Regions from separate parts of the Geodermatophilus sp. SYSU D00079 genome, predicted to be linked through region 1. Evidence: riboswitches for the same ligand, from Rfam matches in the RefSeq annotation. Region 1 holds a riboswitch; each other region holds the start of a gene.
What was found. A riboswitch is a leader RNA that binds a small molecule or an ion and turns the genes downstream of it on or off. The one in region 1 is predicted to bind cyclic di-AMP.
Positions count from the first base shown of each region.

Region 2: another riboswitch for cyclic di-AMP. It lies ahead of ACI79E_RS15160 (C40 family peptidase); the one in region 1 lies ahead of ACI79E_RS17655 (M23 family metallopeptidase).
Region 3: another riboswitch for cyclic di-AMP. It lies ahead of ACI79E_RS14565 (hypothetical protein); the one in region 1 lies ahead of ACI79E_RS17655 (M23 family metallopeptidase).
Region 4: another riboswitch for cyclic di-AMP. It lies ahead of ACI79E_RS10535 (C40 family peptidase); the one in region 1 lies ahead of ACI79E_RS17655 (M23 family metallopeptidase).

Region 1 covers NZ_JBJGZS010000024.1:59,215-63,381, forward strand. The annotation lists gene ACI79E_RS17650 (maleylpyruvate isomerase family mycothiol-dependent enzyme) at 89-982, shown strand; gene ACI79E_RS17655 (M23 family metallopeptidase) at 1,038-2,240, opposite strand; cyclic di-AMP (ydaO/yuaA leader) riboswitch at 2,256-2,404, opposite strand; gene pstS (phosphate ABC transporter substrate-binding protein PstS) at 2,800-3,900, shown strand; tRNA gene ACI79E_RS17665 (tRNA-Ile) at 3,947-4,020, shown strand; gene ACI79E_RS17670 (hypothetical protein) at 4,103-4,167, opposite strand, start outside.
Region 2 covers NZ_JBJGZS010000018.1:54,678-58,844, forward strand. The annotation lists gene ACI79E_RS15150 (hypothetical protein) at 1-588, shown strand, start outside; gene ACI79E_RS15155 (hypothetical protein) at 749-1,120, shown strand; gene ACI79E_RS15160 (C40 family peptidase) at 1,143-1,637, opposite strand; cyclic di-AMP (ydaO/yuaA leader) riboswitch at 1,653-1,800, opposite strand; gene ACI79E_RS15165 (hypothetical protein) at 2,120-2,290, shown strand; gene ACI79E_RS15170 (hypothetical protein) at 2,455-2,679, shown strand; gene ACI79E_RS15175 (SMP-30/gluconolactonase/LRE family protein) at 2,681-3,580, opposite strand; gene ACI79E_RS15180 (NmrA/HSCARG family protein) at 3,627-4,167, shown strand, end outside.
Region 3 covers NZ_JBJGZS010000017.1:15,778-19,944, reverse strand. The annotation lists gene ACI79E_RS14570 (NAD(P)/FAD-dependent oxidoreductase) at 1-961, shown strand, start outside; gene ACI79E_RS14565 (hypothetical protein) at 1,067-1,993, opposite strand; cyclic di-AMP (ydaO/yuaA leader) riboswitch at 2,272-2,424, opposite strand; gene ACI79E_RS14560 (dihydrodipicolinate synthase family protein) at 2,621-3,505, opposite strand; gene ACI79E_RS14555 (sugar kinase) at 3,508-4,167, opposite strand, start outside.
Region 4 covers NZ_JBJGZS010000010.1:38,855-43,021, reverse strand. The annotation lists gene ACI79E_RS10550 (serine hydrolase domain-containing protein) at 1-275, opposite strand, end outside; gene ACI79E_RS10545 (DUF3817 domain-containing protein) at 312-638, opposite strand; gene ACI79E_RS10540 (hypothetical protein) at 831-1,373, shown strand; gene ACI79E_RS10535 (C40 family peptidase) at 1,354-2,406, opposite strand; cyclic di-AMP (ydaO/yuaA leader) riboswitch at 2,422-2,571, opposite strand; gene ACI79E_RS10530 (hypothetical protein) at 2,771-2,950, shown strand; gene ACI79E_RS10525 (phytoene desaturase family protein) at 3,028-4,167, shown strand, end outside.

The DNA of each region.
Region 1 (4,167 bases):
CCAGGCTGACGGGGACCGGGCCCGGCGGACAAGACGGCCGCGCGCGGCGAGGCGTACCGGGCGGGACCCCCGGGGTACCGGCCGGGCCATGCTGCGATCCCAGGGGATGGCCGACGCGGGGCGGGACGAGGTCGCCGGGCTGGTCCTGCCGGCGTGGGACGCCTTCCTCGCCCAGGCCGAGGCGGTGGACCTCGACCGGTCCTCCCGGCTGCCCGGGTGGCGGGCCCACGAGATCTGCGTCCACCTCGGCTGCTGGGCCGACCACGCGGCGCTCGCGGACCTCGTGGCGTCCGCGCGGGCGGGGGGCGCGGGGACCCCGCCGGAGGTGGATGCGACCAACGCGCGGGTCACCGCCGCCCACCGGGACGCGACACGGGAGGAGGTGCTGGCCGCGCTGCGCCGCAACCGGGACGCCACCGCCCGCTACCTGGCCGAGGAGCCCGTCGAGCTGGACACCGCACCGGCGGTCGCGGTCGTGGGCACGCTGCCCCTGCTCAGCGTCGTCCTCGGGCAGGCGTACGAGCTGGCCGTGCACGGCCTGGACCTGGCCGCGTGCGGCGCCCCGCCGGTGCCCGGCCCGGTGCTGCAGGCCGGCCTCGCGGCCCTGGCCGACGTCACCGGCGCCCTGTCCGCGTCCGTCGGCATCACCGGCGGGGCGACCCTGGCGACGCCGGAGGGGGGCTGGGCGTTCACCGCCGACCCCACCGGCTGGACGGTGCGGCGGGTGGCCCCCGGATCGCCCCGGGGCACCGCCGTGGAGGCCCCGGCGGACCTGCTGCTCGAGGCCGCCTCCGGACGGGTCAACCCCGTGGCGGCCCTGGCCCGGCGGCGGCTGCGGGTGCACGAGCTCGGCGGCCTGCTGGCACTGGCGCCGGTCGTGCAGGTCGCGCCGGGCATCCCCGGCGGGCCGATCCTGCAACTGGCCGCGCAGACCCTGGGCGGCGTCGGCGGCCTGCTCGGCCGGCTGCGGGGCCGCCGCTGAGAGCACGACGGTTCCCGACCGCCGGGGCTGGGGGCCGTCGTGGGGTCAGCTCAGGTCAGCACCCGCCACCGAGGCTGATGCCGTGCTGGGCCAGCCACGGCATCGGGTTGACCCGGTCGGCGTAGAGGCCGCCCTGGTGCACCTCGAAGTGCAGGTGCGGCCCGGTGGACTGGCCGCGGTTGCCGACCTCGGCGATCTGCTGGCCCGCGGTGACCACCTGCCCGGCGGTGACGGAGAACGCGTTCACGTGGCCGTAGAGGGTGATCTGCCCGTCGGCGTGCTGCACGTACACGGCCAGGCCGAAGCCGCTGGCCGGACCGGCCTGGAGGACGACGCCGTCCTCCGGCACGTAGATCGGCGTGCCGATGGGGGCGGCGATGTCGATGCCCTGGTGCATGGTGCCCCAGCGGGCGCCGTAGCAGGAGGTGAGCCGGCCGGCGGTCGGCAGCGCGGCCGTGCCCTGGGCGCGGGCGTCGAGCCGGGCGTCGAAGGCGGCGGCGGGGTCGGCCGCACCCTGCGAGGCCAGCAGCCGCTCACCCGCGGCGCGGTACTGCGCGTCGAGCGCCGCCTTCTCCGCGGCGACGGCGTCGTACTCGGCCTGGGCCTCGGCGAGGTGGGCGGTGGCGGCCGCCTCGGCCTCGTCGGCGGCGCGGGCTGCCTCGTCGAGCCGGGTGACCGCGGCCCGCGCGGCCCGGTCGGCCTCCTCGACCCGCTGCTCGACGGCCAGGAACTCGGTCAGCCGCGCGGCACGCTGGGCACCGAGGACGTCCATCGTCGCGGCCTGCTGGAGCAGCTCGGTGGGGCTCTCGGCGTCGAGGATGAGCTCGATGTCGCCGTAGCGGTTGTCGGCGCCCATGTACGCCTCGCGGCCCAGCGTGGCGACGTCGTCCTCGGCGGTGGCGACGTCGGCCTGGGCGGTGGCCAGCTCGGCGGCGGTGGCGTCGGCCTGCGCCTGGGCCGTGGCCAGCTCGGCGCGGGCGACCAGGGCGGCGTCGGCGGCGGCCTCGGCCTCGACGGTCATCCGCTGCAGCTTCTCCTCGGCGGCGGTGACCAGTTGCTCGATGCGGGCGACCTCGGCGGCCAGGCCCTCCTGCTCGGAGGTCCCGGTGACGGCGGGCGCGGCGAGCGCGGCGGGGGTGCCGGCGAGCAGTCCGCCGACCACGGCGGCGACGACGACGGCCCGGCGGGGCGCGCGCAGCAGCCGGCGGGCCGACCCCCCGCGCGCAGGCAGGGTCCTCAGGTGGTGCAAGGTCGCCAAGGCGACGGTTCTCCCATCCTCGCGACCGCCTACCGAGTTAGCTGACGGGTTCGGGCCGGACGGCGCCCTACCCGCCTGCGCCCCCTGCGCAGGCAGGACTCACCCCAGTGGAACGGTGGGTCCCCGGTCCGCCGCGGCCCCTGAGGGACGTCGGCGGTTCGGCGGGGCCCGGCCGGTGCCCTCGTGTGTCGAGGAGCGGATGCCGGCTGGGCCGTCGGGAAAACTACTACGGGTGACCCCGTGCGGTCACGATCGAGTAACACCTCCGGTGCGCCTCCTTGCCCGGAGGGGTGACCTCCCGCTACGGCGCGTCACTGTGCAACCGCGGAGTGGTGATGGTCGCGGGGGGCGCCTCGCCTCACGGATTCCCCATGGCGACCTGCGCCGACGTCCTCCGCTCGTCCGGCGGACCGGCGCCCCACGCCTCCCCCGCCCCGTCGCCCGGCGTCGCGGATGAGATGTCGCCCACTTCTGGCCGATCCGCCCCGACGGGACCGACACCCTAGGGTCGGCGGCGACGCCCGGCGGCCGGCGCCCGGGCCGGGAGGGGAAGGCGCCCGTGTCTGCCCGGAGCAAGGTGGCCGCCGCGGTCGGCGCGGCGGCCGTGGTCGGCGCCGTGGTGGCGATCGCGAACTACGTGCCCCCCAACGAGCGCGGCGGCGACGGCGCGACGGGGGACCTCTCGGGCTCCCTCGTGGGTGCCGGGGCCAGCAGCCAGCAGGCCGCCATGCAGGGGTGGACGGCGGGGTACACGCGGGTGCAGCCGGGCGTGACCGTCGACTACGACCCGGTCGGCTCCGGGGGCGGCCGGGAGCAGTTCCTCGCCGGCGGCATCGACTTCGCCGGCTCCGACGCCCCACTGGACGACGACGAGCTGTCGCAGGCCGGGGAGCGGTGCGGGGCGGCGGGGGTCTTCGAACTGCCGAACTACATCGCCCCGATCGCCGTCGTCCACAACGTCCCCGGCGTCGACGGGCTCGACCTCTCCCCCACCACGCTGGCCGCCGTCTTCGCCGGCACGGTCTCCCGGTGGGACGACCCGGCGATCGCCGCGGACAACCCCGGCGTGCCGTTGCCCGCCACGCCGATCACGGCGGTGCACCGCAGCGACGAGTCGGGCACGACGCAGAACTTCACCGAGTACCTGGCCGCCGCCGGCGGCGGGGCGTGGCCGCACGAACCGGACGGCGAGTGGCCGGTCGCGGGCGGGGAGGCCGCACAGGGCAACTCCGGCGTCGTGGCGGCGGTGGCCGGCGGCCAGGGCACCATCGGCTACGCCGACCTCTCCCAGGCCGGCGACCTGGGGGTGGCGCGGATCGGCGTCGGCGGGGAGTTCGTGGCGCCGACGGCCGAGGCCGCAGCGGCCGTGGTCGAGGCCTCCACCACCCTGACGGGGCGCGGCGAGTACGACTTCGCCCTCGAGCTGGCACGGACGACGACCGGCAGCGGCCAGTACCCGATCGTGCTGGTCAGCTACCACGTGGGCTGCGTCGAGTACGAGGACGAGCAGACCGCCGAGCTCGTCGCCGACTTCATGGCCTACGTGGTGAGCGAGCGGGGCCAGGCCGCGGCCGCCGAGGTCGCGGGCTCCGCCCCGGTCTCCGCAGCCCTGCGCGAGCAGGCGATGACGGCGGTCGAGGCGATCCGCGGCCCGTCCTGACGGCGACGCCGGGCCCGGGCGCCCATCTGGCAGGCTGGGCACCACCGGGGCGGTAGCTCAGCCGGTCAGAGCACGGGACTCATAATCCCTGGGTCGTGGGTTCGAGCCCCACCCGCCCCACCGGTCAGGCCCCCAGGTCGGCGCCTCCGCCCGGCGGGCCTCGTCACGCTCCCCCGCGGACCCGCCCGGGACGGCCCTGGTCCTAGGGCGTCACGTTCGTCCACACGGTGCCGACGTTCTCCTCACCACCACCGTGAGCCGTCGCGA
Region 2 (4,167 bases), on a different contig from region 1:
GCGCCGGGGCGGCCGGGGGTCCCGACCGGCCTGGCGGCGTGCCTGCTGGCCGGCTGCGCCGCCGCCGGCGGCAGCGGCGCCGCAGCGGGGCCCTCCCCGGAACCGGTGCGCGACTGGCACGACGCCACGTACCGCGTCACCTGCGACGGGATCGTCCCGGGTGGCTTCGCGGCGGACCTCGACGGCGGCACCGCGCGCGTGCCCGCCGACGCCAGCCGCAGCCCCTACTACGAGTACTACGACGTCTGGCTGCAGGCGACCGCCGGCGGGGACGTCGACGGGGACGGCGAGCCGGACACGGTCGTGCTGCTGCAGTGCTCCCCGCAGCCCTCCAACGGGATCGTCGAGGAGGTCCAGGTCCTCGCCGCCGACGGGGAGCGGATCGGGCTGCTGCCCAGCCCGCGCACGCTGCGGGAGACGACGGTCCTCGCGCCGCTCTACGACCCGACCGCGCTGTCGGTCCGGGACGGCGACGTCGTCGCCGGGATGCGCGCCTACGCGCCGGAGGACAACCGCGCCGACGGCCCGTCGATCCCGATCACCGTGCGGTGGCACTGGACCGGCCGCGACTTCGTGCGGGTCCCGTAGCCGCGGCGGGAACCGTCGCCGTCCGTCACCGCCGCGGCCGGCCACCCACCCGCACGGGCGACTTCGCCGTCCCGGGTGTTGGGCAGCCCGGCGAGCGGGGCACCGGGGTGGTTCGCTGACGGTCCGCCGCTCGCGCGGCGCACGGAACCAGGGGGAGCCAGTGTCCGACCACCCCGAGTCGCACCCGGGCCCGAGCCGCGTCGAGGCCTCCACCCCCTGCGCCCGCCTGGCCCGCGGCCACGCCCCGCACCCGGCGCACGTCCAGCTGGCGCAGGCCGACGACGACCACTGGCAGCCGGTCGTCGTCATGGGCGCCGTCGGGGACGTCGTCACCCTGGCCGCCGACGACGAGCTGCGGCGGCACCGCAACCACGACACCGGCCACCTCGCGGCGCTGGTCCGCGAGGCGGGGGCCGAGGCGTTCCTGCACACCCGGCTCGGGCTGCTGTTCCTGCGCTCCTGGCCGCGCGACGCCGGCTCGGTCTTCTCGCTGCAGCCGGCCGACCAGCCGCCGGTGCCCTGCCGCCACTAGGCAGGACACCGGCAGCCGAGGGTCAGGCGATGCGGCGGGCGGTGTTGTAACTGGGCATGTGGTCCAGGTTCACGACCTTCACCGGCTGGCCGGCGGTGGAGGCGTGCACCATCTGCCCGTTGCCGATGTACATCCCGACGTGGGAGACGGGGCTGTAGAAGAACACCAGGTCACCGGGCTGCAGGGCGTCCCGGGAGACCGGCACGCCGGCACCGGCCTGCGCCCGCGACGTGCGCGGGATCTCGATGCCGGCGGCGCGGTAGGCGAACGTCGTCAGCCCCGAGCAGTCGAAGGCGTTGGGGCCGGTGGCGCCGTACCGGTAGGGGTCGCCCACCTGGGCGAGCGCGGTGTTGACGGCGGTCTGCGCCGCCGGGCTGGCAGCCGCCGCGGGCGCGGCGACGACGTCGGGCGCGGCCGAGGCCGTCGCGGGCGTGAGGGCGATCCCGGCACCGGCGATCGCGGCGACCGCGATCCCACGGATGGTGCGACGGGCTGAGGACGTGCGGGCAGTCGTCATCGACGACGGTTCTCCTGTTCCATCCGTCCGCCTACCGGGTTAGCTGTCGGGTTCGGACGGGAGGTCGCCCGGCACGGCCCAGGCCGTGCTTCACCCCAGTGCTGCGGTGGGTCCCCGGTCCGGCCGCGGCTGGAGCCGCGCACCGGTTCGGCGGGGTCCGACGGGTGTCACCACGGGTTCGGCGACGAGGGGCCCGTCAGGACCGCGGAGGACGCTAGGTGCGGACTCGACGGTCCGCCGTCCGTGCAGCGGACAGTCCGCCACACGGGCGACACGCCGTCGCGACCACGACGGACACCGGGGACCAAGGTCCCTTGCGCCGGACGACCGTGCAGGTCAGCGCGGTGACGGACAGATTGCTCACGCGCGGGGTTTCCTGACTCACCGTGGTGGACTCCGAGCACAGCGCCACGGGAACCTCGGTGGTTGGCCGGGCCGTTGGGCGGGCACGATCTGGTGCAACCGAACCGAGGAGGAACCACATGGCCGGCATGATCCGGAAGCTCGTGGCGTCGGGGCTCGCGGCGAAGGTCATCCAGGAGGCCCGCAAGCCGCAGAACCAGGCCAAGATCAAGGAGTTCATCGCCAAGATGGGCGAGCAGAACAAGAAGCGCGGCGGCGGCAAGGGCTACGGCCGGGGCCCCGTCCACTGACCTCCCGCTCGGCAGCGGCCCCACCCGGACGCCCGGGCCGGGGCCGCTGCCGCCTGCCCTGACCGGCGCTGCGCACCGCCGGCGCCCCGGTCCGCGTGCTCGCGCCCGCGTGAGCGCCACCCGCACCGGGTACCCAGCCCGGACCCAGCACAGGAGGTCCGGAGATGACCGAGGGCAACATGACCGGCCGCCCCTACGGGGGCGCGAACGAGGCCACCGGCGGCAACCCCGGCGAGCGCGAGGAGCACGACCTCGTCGGCCCGCCGTCGGAGCAGGAGGAACCGCGCGCGGCGCAGGGCGGCACCATGGGGACCGCGCACCCCAGCGTCCCCGGCAGCGACGGGCAGCCGCGCCCGGCCGAGCCGCCGCCCGGCGCCACCGGGAGCTGACCTACGGTCGGCCGGCGTGGGGGACGTCGACCTCGGTCGCCAGCAGCACCGCCTCGCGCACCGGCGCGCGGTTGTGCTCGTAGAAGTCCGGCGCGCAGCACATGAGCAGCGTGCGGCCGCCGTCCCCGCCGAGCATGCAGGCGTACACCCCGAGCCCGGACGGCGCGGCTATTTCGTCGACCACCTGCCCGCCCTCGGCCACGCGCACCACCCGGCCGCCCACCGCGTCGGCGGCCCAGATGCGGCCCTCGGCGTCCAGCGCGCACCCGTCGGGCGCGACCACGAGCTGGCCCAGCACCTCGTCGACCGTCGTCCCGGTGACCTCGGGGCCGAGGGAGGCCCACACCCGCCGGTTGGTCAGCGACCCGTCGGCGCCCAGGTCGAACGCGGTGTACCGGTTCCCCAGGGTCTCGCCGACGACCAGCGTGCCGCCGTCCGGGGTGATCACCGAGCCGTTCGGGAACTGCAGCCCCCCGGCGGCCACGCCGACCGTGCCGTCGGGGGCGATCCGCTTGAGCGACGCGGTCGCCGCGGCACCGCCGCCCATCAGGTCGAAGCCGAAGTCGCCGACGAACACGTTCCCCCGCGCGTCCACCACCATGTCGTTGAGGTGCCCGCCGCAGTGCTCGGCCAGGTCGGCGTGGGTGCGCAGCGACCCGTCGGCGTACCGGAGGACGCGGCGGTCCTTCATCGACACGACCACCAGCGAGCCGTCGGGCAGCCAGCCCAGCCCGGACGGCTGCTGCTCCACCTCGACCACGACCGTCTCCGCGCCGTCGGGAGCCACCCGGCTCACCGTGCGGCGGTAGAAGTCCGACACCCACCAGGTGCCCTCGTGCCAGCGCGGGCCCTCGAAGAACCCGCCGCCCTCCAGAACCGTCCTGAGCTGCCGATCCGCCATGGTCGGGCACCCTAGGGGGACCCGTCCCCGTCTGGAGGAGCGCAGCGTGCCCGGACCCCTGATCGCCGTCGTCGGAGCCACCGGGCAGCAGGGTGGTGCCGTCGCCCGCGGGCTGCTGGACGCCGGCGCCCGGGTCCGCGCGCTGGTCCGTGACCCGGCGAAGGCGCAGGACCTCGCCGGTCGCGGCGCCGAGCTCGTGCGCGCCGACCTCCGGGACCCCGACAGCCTGCGGACGGCGTTCCGCGGCGCGCAGCGGGTGTTCGCGATGACCACCCCGTTCGGCGCCGGCGGCCCGGAGGCGGAGGTCGCCCAGGGGATCGCGCTGGCCGACGCGGCCGCCGACGCCGGTGTCGAGCACCTGGTGTTCAACTCCGTCGGCGGTGCGGAGCGGTCCACCGGCATCCCGCACTTCGAGAGCAAGCGCCGCGTCGAGGAGCACATCGCCTCCCTCGGCCTGCCCGCCACGATCGTCCGGCCGGTCTTCTTCATGGAGAACCTGCCGTGGATGGTGGCGGCCGACCCCGCCGAGGTCGTCGTCCGGATGCCGCTGCCGGCCGGGGTGCCGCTGCAGATGATCGCCGTCGCCG
Region 3 (4,167 bases), on a different contig from region 1:
CAGCGTGCTGGATCCGATGCTGCGGAACCTCGCCGCCACCACGCCAGGGGTCGACCTCCTCCTGGGGGTCAAGGCCACGCAGGTGATCGCACAGGACGGCCGGGTGCAGGGCGTCCGAGCCACCACGCGCGCCGGCGACGACCAGGAGTTCCGCGCCAGGGTCGTCGTCGCCGCCGACGGGCGGTACTCCCTCGTCGCCTCCTCCGCCGCAGTGCCCGCCAAGGAGAAGAAGCACGGGCGCTTCATCTACTTCGCCTCGTTCGAGGACCTTCCCCTCGCCAGCGGCGAGCGCTCCCAGATGTGGCTGACCGATCCCGACGTGGCCTACGCCTTCCCCAACGACAGCGGCGTCACCGTCCTCGCCGTCATGCTCACCCACGACAAGCTCACCGAGTTCCGCCGCGACATCGACACCAGCTTCCGGCAGGTCATCGAGGCCCTCCCCGACGGCCCCGACCTCACCTCCGCGCGACGGGTCTCCGACTACGTCGGGGTGCCCCACTACCCGGACGTGAGCAGGGCACCGGCGGTTCCCGGCATGGCCCTCGTCGGCGACGCCGCCCTGACCACCGACTACCTGTGGGGGGTCGGCTGCGGCTGGGCACTGGAGTCCGCGGCGTGGCTGGCCGACGAGGTCGGTCCGGTCCTGGCACGCCCGAGGGCCGACGACGCCGAGATCGACACAGCCCTCCAGCGGTACGGGCGGCAGCACCACCACCGCCTGGCCGCACACCACTTCTTCATCGCCGACCTCGCCAACGGTCGGAAGCTCAACCCCGTCGAGCGTCTGATGTTCGCCGGCGCCGCGCACGACGACCGACTGGCCTCGAACCTGGCCAGCTACGGAGGCCGGCTGATCACGCCGTGGCAGTTCCTGAGTCCGGCGAAGGTCGGCCGGAGCCTGCGCGTGCAGATGGCGGCCGCCACGAGGGGGCGAGCGGTCGCCGGACAGACCTCGTAGCCGATGTCCCGGCCTGCGGTGTCGCCGGACACGCAACGGCTCCCACCCGTCGACGGGTGGGAGCCGTTGCCTCGTGCAGGTGCGGGGCGCGATGCCCCGCGGGGATCAGCCCCGGTAGTTCACGTGGACGTGGTCCATGTGGTTGGCCGTCGGGCTGCCGCGGTCGGCCATCGGCTTCCAGGAGCCGTTGGGTGAGCTCAGCATCCGCTGCTTCCAGATGACGTACTCCACGCCGAGCTCGTTCCAGTGGGCGATGTGGTACTGGGCGATCGCGTCGCCGAGCGAGGAGCTGGTCATGTAGTCCAGCGCCAGGCCCGAGGGGTGGCCGCCCGGGTCGGCGGCGCTGGCGCGGGTGCCGCCGATGGTGATGCCGGCGGCACCGGGCACGTTGCTGACCACGGCGTTCGCGGCCGCCTGCGCGGCGGGCTTGGTGGCGCCTGCGGTGTTGGTGATGCGCGCGATCGTGGTCGCCGCGACGCTGCCGGACGCGGCGGCGGCCGCGGGGGCGGATCCCCCCGACCGCTGCGGGGCGGCCTCGGCGGCACGCGCGGCCTCGGCGGCCTCGGCGGCCTCCGCGACCCTCGCCGCCTCGGCAGCCCGCGCGGCCTCGGCGGCCCGGGCGGCCTCGGCGGCCCGGGCGGCCTCGGCGGCGCGGGCAGCGGCCTCCGCCTCGGCCCTCTGGCGGTCCAACTCGGCCTGGTCGGCGGCGGCCTGGGCCTGCTGCGCCGCGGTCTGCTCGGCCTCGCGGCTGCTGCGGCTGGCGGTCAGCTGCTCCAGGGACTGGAGGTCCGGCGTCGCCGCTGCCGGGGCGGAGTCGGCGGTCAGCCCGAGCTCGCGAGCGACGCTGACCGACTCCGACGTCCCGGCCTCGGCCTGCGCGGCCGGGTCCGAGCCGACCAGGACGTTGACCATGAGGGCGCCGGCGGTGGCCACGCCGAGGTACAGCGCGGGGCGGCGGACGCTCGCCGGCGGGCGGCGGCGTGCGCGGCCGCGGCGGTCGGCAGCGCGGCCGGTGGTGGTGCGGGGGTCCATGAGGGGATGTGCTCCGGGGTCTACGGGCGCAGCGGCACGCCGGAGGCGGCGGGCTGCGGGGTGAGCGGGCAGCAGGGGGCTGCGGACGTCCGGGCGCTGCGCGGGACACCGGGGAGACGGCGGGAGGCCGGTCGAGCGGGGGTGCTCGGGAGTGGCCCGCGGGCGGTGCGCGGCAGGACGGCCGCGGGCGATCAGGTGCGCGGGCGCACCCGGCTCCGGTGGTACCGGGTCGGGCGGGGTCGTGCAGCAGGGCAGGGGCGCGCCATCCGGCCGCTCTCCGTTCTTCCGATGGCCGCCTACCGAGTTAGCTGACGGGTTCGGGCGGGAAGCAGCCCTACCCGTCCCGGACCAACGGCCCGGGAACGGGATTCACCCCAGTACTGCGATGGGTCCCCGGCTCGCCCCGGAGGGCGACTCGGCGGCGTCCGTTCGGGTTCCCCGGGCGGGGACGTGACGATCGACCGGACCCACCCACGGTAACCGGCGTTATGCAGTTGTGACAATCGAGCGCCGTCGATTCGTCGGGTGACCCGCGTCGCGCGGCACCCGATCGACGGCCCGAGGGTGTATGGGCACAGGCGTCCGGGGACGCGGGTGGGCGGCGGGGGCAGCCGCGTCCCGGCGTCCTCAGCCGACGGGGACCGCCACGGCGCGCTCGACCGCGGCCGCGGCGTCGAACCCCGCCGGGACGGGGACCAGCGGCGGGCGCACGGTGCCCATCGGGTGCCCGTGCCGCTGCTCGGCGATGCGCTTGAGCATCCCGGGCGCGACGAACTCCTTGGTCATCGCCCGCACCTGCTGCAGGTGGGCCGACAGCGCCGCGGCGTCGTCGGTCCGTCCGCCACGGACGTGCCGGTACAGCGCGACGACCTGCTCGGGGACGATGTTGGCCAGCGCGGAGATGGAGCCGGTGGCGGTCAGCAGGCGGGCCGGCAGGTCGTCCTCGGTGCCGACGAGCACCCCCTTGCCCGCCGCGTGCACGGTCTCGGCGTAGCCGGCCTCGCCACCGGAGTCCTTCACCCCCCACACCGGCAGGTCGGCCACCAGCTCGGCCGGGACGGGCACCGCGTACTTGGGGATGTGGTAGACGACCACCGGGTGCCGGGTGGCGGCCAGCACGCGCTCGTAGAACACGCGCAGCCCCTCGGCCGCCGCCGGCCGGAAGTAGTAGGGCGGCAGCACCATCACCGCCCGCACCGGCAGGTCCTGCAGCTGCTCGAGCAGGTCCAGGGTGTCCGGCAGGTTGCCCTCCGCGACGGTGGGGACGACGTGCAGCGCCCCCACCTCGGGCAGCAGGGCCTCCAGCACGGCCCGCTTCTCCCGGACCGACACCGACGGGCCCTCGCCGTTGGTGCCGAACGGGACGACGCCGGTGACCCCCTGCCCGGCCAGCCAGCGGACGTGGCCGAGGTAGGAGTCGACGTCGACGCTGAAGCGCTCGTCGTCGCGGAAGGGCGTCACGTTGGCGACGTAGACACCCTCGAGCACGCCGGCGGGGTCGTCGGAGTGCATCGTCACCTCCCGAGGTCGACGGTCTGGTCGAGGAACGCGGTCAGTTCACGGCGGCTGGGCAGGCCCTCGTAGTCACCCAGGCCCTGGACGCAGAAGGCACCCATGGCGTTGGCGGTGCGCAGCCGCCCGGCCGGCTCGGCCCCCCAGAGGGAGGCGGCGAGGTAGCCGGCGGCGAACGCGTCGCCGGCGCCCACGGGGTCGACCTGGCGGGCGGGGAAGCCCGGCGAGGTCAACCGCTCGCCGTCCACCAGTGCCGTGCAGCCGCGGGCGCCCTGCTTGAGCACGACCTCCCCGGGCCCGGCGTCGGCGAGCCGCTCCAGGCCGGTGTCGTCGTCCCAGCCCCACAGGGCGCGGGCCTCGTCGTCGCCCACGAGCAGGACGTCGACGTGCGGGAACAGGGCCTCGCTGGCGGCGCGGGCCGCGGCCGGCTCCCACAGCCGGCTGCGGTAGTTGACGTCGTAGCTCACCCGCACGCCCGCCGCCCGCGCCGTGCGCGCCGCCCACGGCAGGAACTCCACCGCCTCCGGGGACAGCGCTCCGGTGATCCCGGTGAGGTGCAGGAAGGCCGCCCCCTCGAGGACGGCCGGGTCGAAGGCGCCCGGCGCGAGGGTCGAGGCCGCCGAGCCGCGGCGGTAGTAGTAGACCCGCAGCGCCCCGGCCAC
Region 4 (4,167 bases), on a different contig from region 1:
CCCGGCACGTGCAGCTCCAGCGGGTCGTCGAGCGACAGCCGGCCCTCGTCGCGCAGCCGCAGCACCGCGACGGCAGTCACGGTCTTGCTGATCGACCCCAGCCGGTACTGCACGTCGGTGTGCGGCTCCGGGACGTCGCCGCGCCCGGCCGACCAGGCCAGCCCGTCGTCCCGGACGACCCCGGCGACCAGGCTGGGCGCCCGCCCGTCGCGCTGTACCCGCGCGACGCGGGCGAGGAGGGTGCGGGCGGTGGAGGGCAGGACCGGTTCGGGCACGTCCGCGAACCTAGACGCGGGCCGGGGGGGCCGTCGTCAGGAGGTCGGGACGGGCTCGGGCAGGGGCAGCCGCTCGGTGCGGGTCGCCCAGCGGTCGAACCACAGGGTGGCCAGCGGCGGCACCGACGCGGCGAGCGCGAACACCGTGGTCGGCGCGTTCCACCGGAGCACGCGCGCCGCCAGGAGCGTGACCAGCACGTAGGCCACGAAGATGCCGCCGTGGATGGGGCCGAAGATCTGCACGCCCCGCTCGGAGGAGGCGAGCACCCACTTCACGAACATGCCGAACAGCAGGCCCACCCAGGAACAGGCCTCGGCGAGGGCGACGGCACGGAAGACGAGGGCGACGGCGCGGGCGTTCATCGCCCCCCATCCTCCCCGATGCCCGACCCGGGGTACGCCGCCCCCCGCGGGGGGGCGCCGACCGCGGGGGCTGTGGACCGGCCCGAGCTCCTCGGGCCGGCGGACGTCCCGCGTGGACGGCAGTGTCTCCCGGTCGAGGACGGCGGTGGCCGGTGGGACCGGCACGGCCGGGTGCTGGCAGGGTCGGCGCCCGTGCGGGGACTGGCGCGGCGGGAGTTCTGCCTCGTGCTGCTGCGGCGGATGGCCGACCTGCGTCCCGACCTGGTCGCCGAGGCGCTGCCCCGGCTGGGGGCCACCCGAGCCGAGGCGCACGCCGCGCACACCCGCTGGCAGGCGCTGCAGCACTCGCCGCGGGCTCCCCGGGGGCTGGCGCTGCGCACCGCCGTCCTGGGCCCGCCGGAGGAGCTGGAGGACCGCCGGTTCGGCGACCTCGACGTCCAGGTCCGCCGCTGGCCGGTGCCGTTGTGGCCACATCTGTACTGGGAGGTGCTGTCCGGCCCGGGCGGGTCGGTGCTCGCGGAGCACCTGGCGCGGGCGCCGGGCTCACCGGTGCCGCCGGCGTCCGCGACCCGGTTGCTGGTGTGGCAGCACGTGCTCGACGACGTGGTGGGCCTGCCGGGGGCGCGCAGCGTCGACCCCGGCGTGGTGACCCGCTGGGAGGTGGAGCTGCCCGGCGGGGTCCGGGCCCGGTTCGTGTGGGGACTGCTGCAGGAGGTCAGCCGGCGATGCGGTTGAACCGCGGCGTGGCGCCCATGGCATCGACGCTGGCGACCTTCACGACGTCGCCGGAGGTCGGCGCGTGCACCATCTGGCCGTTGCCGAGGTAGATGCCGATGTGGCTGACCGGGCTGTAGAACGCGACCAGGTCACCGGGGCGGGCCTCGGCGCGGGACACCTGGGTGCCCATGGCCGACTGCGAGCGGCTGGAGTGCGGCAGGCTGATGCCGGCGGCCTTGAACGCGTACTGGACCAGCCCCGAGCAGTCGAAGGAGCCAGGCCCCGCCGCGGCCCAGACGTAGGGCTTGCCGCGCTGGGCCATCGCCGCGTCGATCGCGGCCTGCACGGCCCCGCTGCCGGCCACCACCGGCGCGGCGGCCGGGGCCGGCGCCGAGCGCTCGGCGCGGCTGGCCCGCTCGGCCCCGCCGCCGTGGGCGGTCGCGGCCGCCTCGAGGGCCGCCCGCCGCTCGTCGGCCGACAGCCGGGCGTAGTCGGCCTGGTAGGCGTTGATCTGCGCCTGCAGGTCGGCCTGCTGGGCGGCCACGGCGTCGTACTGGGCCTGGGCCTCGACCGCCGCGGCGTCGGCCACCGCCTGGGCCTGCGCGGCGACCTCGCCGGCGGCCACGGCCTGGTCCAGCAGCCCGTTCTGGTGCCCCGCGACGGTCTCCAGCAGCGTGACCCGGTTGACGAACTCGTCGGCGGAGTCGCTGGTCATCAGCGCCTGGAGCGAACCCATGCTGTCGCCGGTGAATGCGCTGCGGGCGATGCCCCGGACCTGCTGCTGGGCCGCGGTCGCCGCGCCCCTGGCCTCGGCCACCGCCGCGGCGGCGGCCTGGGCCGTGGCCTGCTGGGCGGCGAGCGCCTCGCGCGCCTCGTTGAAGTCCTCGGTGACGACCTCGAGCTCGTGCCCGCGGGCGGCGACCAGGGCGGCGGCCTCCTGCGCGGTGGCCGGTTCCTCCGCGCCGGCCGAGGACGGCCCGAGGGTGAGACCGAGGGCGCCGGCGACGGCCAGGACGACGGCAGCGCGGCGGGCGGTGCGAGGGGACGCCATGGTGCGGCGGCACTCCGTTTCTTCCACGGCCGCCTACCGGGTCAGCTGACGGGTTCGGGCGGGAAGGCGCCCGGCGCGTCCGGCCACGGGGCCGTGCGCGCTCCACCCCAGTGGTGCGGTGGGTCCCCGGTCCGGCCACCCCCGGGAGGAGGGCGCCGGTTCGACGGCGTCCGCGGAGTGTCACCCAGGTTGGTGACGGAGCGCCCCGCCGGACGCACACACCGTAAGGGCCGTGACGCTGCCGTGACAATTACCCGGATGTGATTTGGTGGACTCTCGACTCAACCCGCCGCGCGGGCGGGACGCGTGGGTCCGGTGGGACGGGTGGGGTTTGGCGAGCGGTCCGCGCGAGCACGTGCAGCGCATGGACCTCAGACGACCCCTGGCCGCCCTCCTCCTCGTCGGGGTGCTCGCCGGGTGCAGCAGCACCGAGACCGGCGGGAACACCGACGTCAACCGCAACGAGCAGGACTGCGGCACCGCGGAGCAGGCACCCGGACAGGGTTGCGAGGAGAGCGAGGACGCTCCCGGCGAGGGCAGCTGACCGGTGCCGGCACCCGCCTCGGCCCACCCGGGCGCGAGCACGGCAGCGAGGAGCGCAGCACCCCGCGGGAGGGGACGGTGACACCGGACGGACGGGGTGCGTACGACGCCGTCGTCGTCGGGGGCGGGCACAACGGGCTCGTGGCCGCGGCCTACCTGGCCCGGGCCGGCTGGTCGGTACTGGTGCTCGAGCGCCGGGAGCGGGTCGGCGGCGCCGCGGTCAGCGAGCAGGTGTTCCCCGGCGTCGACGTCCGGCTGTCGGCCTACTCGTACCTGGTCAGCCTCCTGCCCGACCGGATCGTCGCCGACCTCGGCCTGGAGGTCACCCTCGCCGACCGCGCGGTGGCCTCCTACACCGCCGTCCCGGGCGGGGCCGGCCTGCTGGTGGAGCGGGACGAGGGGCCGGCCACGGCGGCCTCGTTCCGCGCGCTGACGGGGTCCGACGCCGAGCTGGCCGGCTGGCAGCGCTTCTACGCACGGGTGGCCACGCTGGCCGAGGACCTCGCCCCCACCCTCACCGAGCCGCTGCTGTCCCCCCGGGAGCTGGCCGGCCGGCTGTGCGACCGGCGGCTGTGGGAGGACCTGCAGGCCCGGCCCCTCGCCGACCTCGTCGCCGACGAGCTGCACTCCGACGTGGTCCGCGGGGTGGCGCTCACAGACGGGCTCATCGGCACGTTCGCCGACGTGCACGACGCCGCCTCACCGGCCGGCCGCTGCTTCCTCTACCACGTGGTCGGCAACGGCACGGGGCGCTGGCGGGTGCCGGTGGGCGGCATGGGTGCGGTCACCGGCGCCATGGCCGCGGCCGCCCGCGGAGCCGGCGCCGAGCTGGTCACCCGCGCCACGGTGACCGCGCTGGAGCCGGGCGCCGACGGCGTCACCGTGCACTGGACCGACGACGACGGCGTCGAACGGGCGGTGGACGCCGGGTACGTGGTCGGCGGCGCCGCGCCCGCGGTGCTCGACCGGCTGACCGGCGCAGCACCCCGACCCACCGCCGACGGGGCCCAGCTCAAGGTCAACATGGTGCTGGCGCGGCTGCCCCGCCTGCGCTCGGGCGTGGACCCCGCCGTCGCCTTCGCCGGCACCTTCCACGTCGACGAGGCCGCGGGCCAGCTCGACGCGGCCCACGCGCAGGCCGCCGCGGGGCTGCTGCCCGACGTCATCCCGTTCGAGGTGTACTGCCACTCGCTGTCCGACCCCTCGATCCTGGGGCCG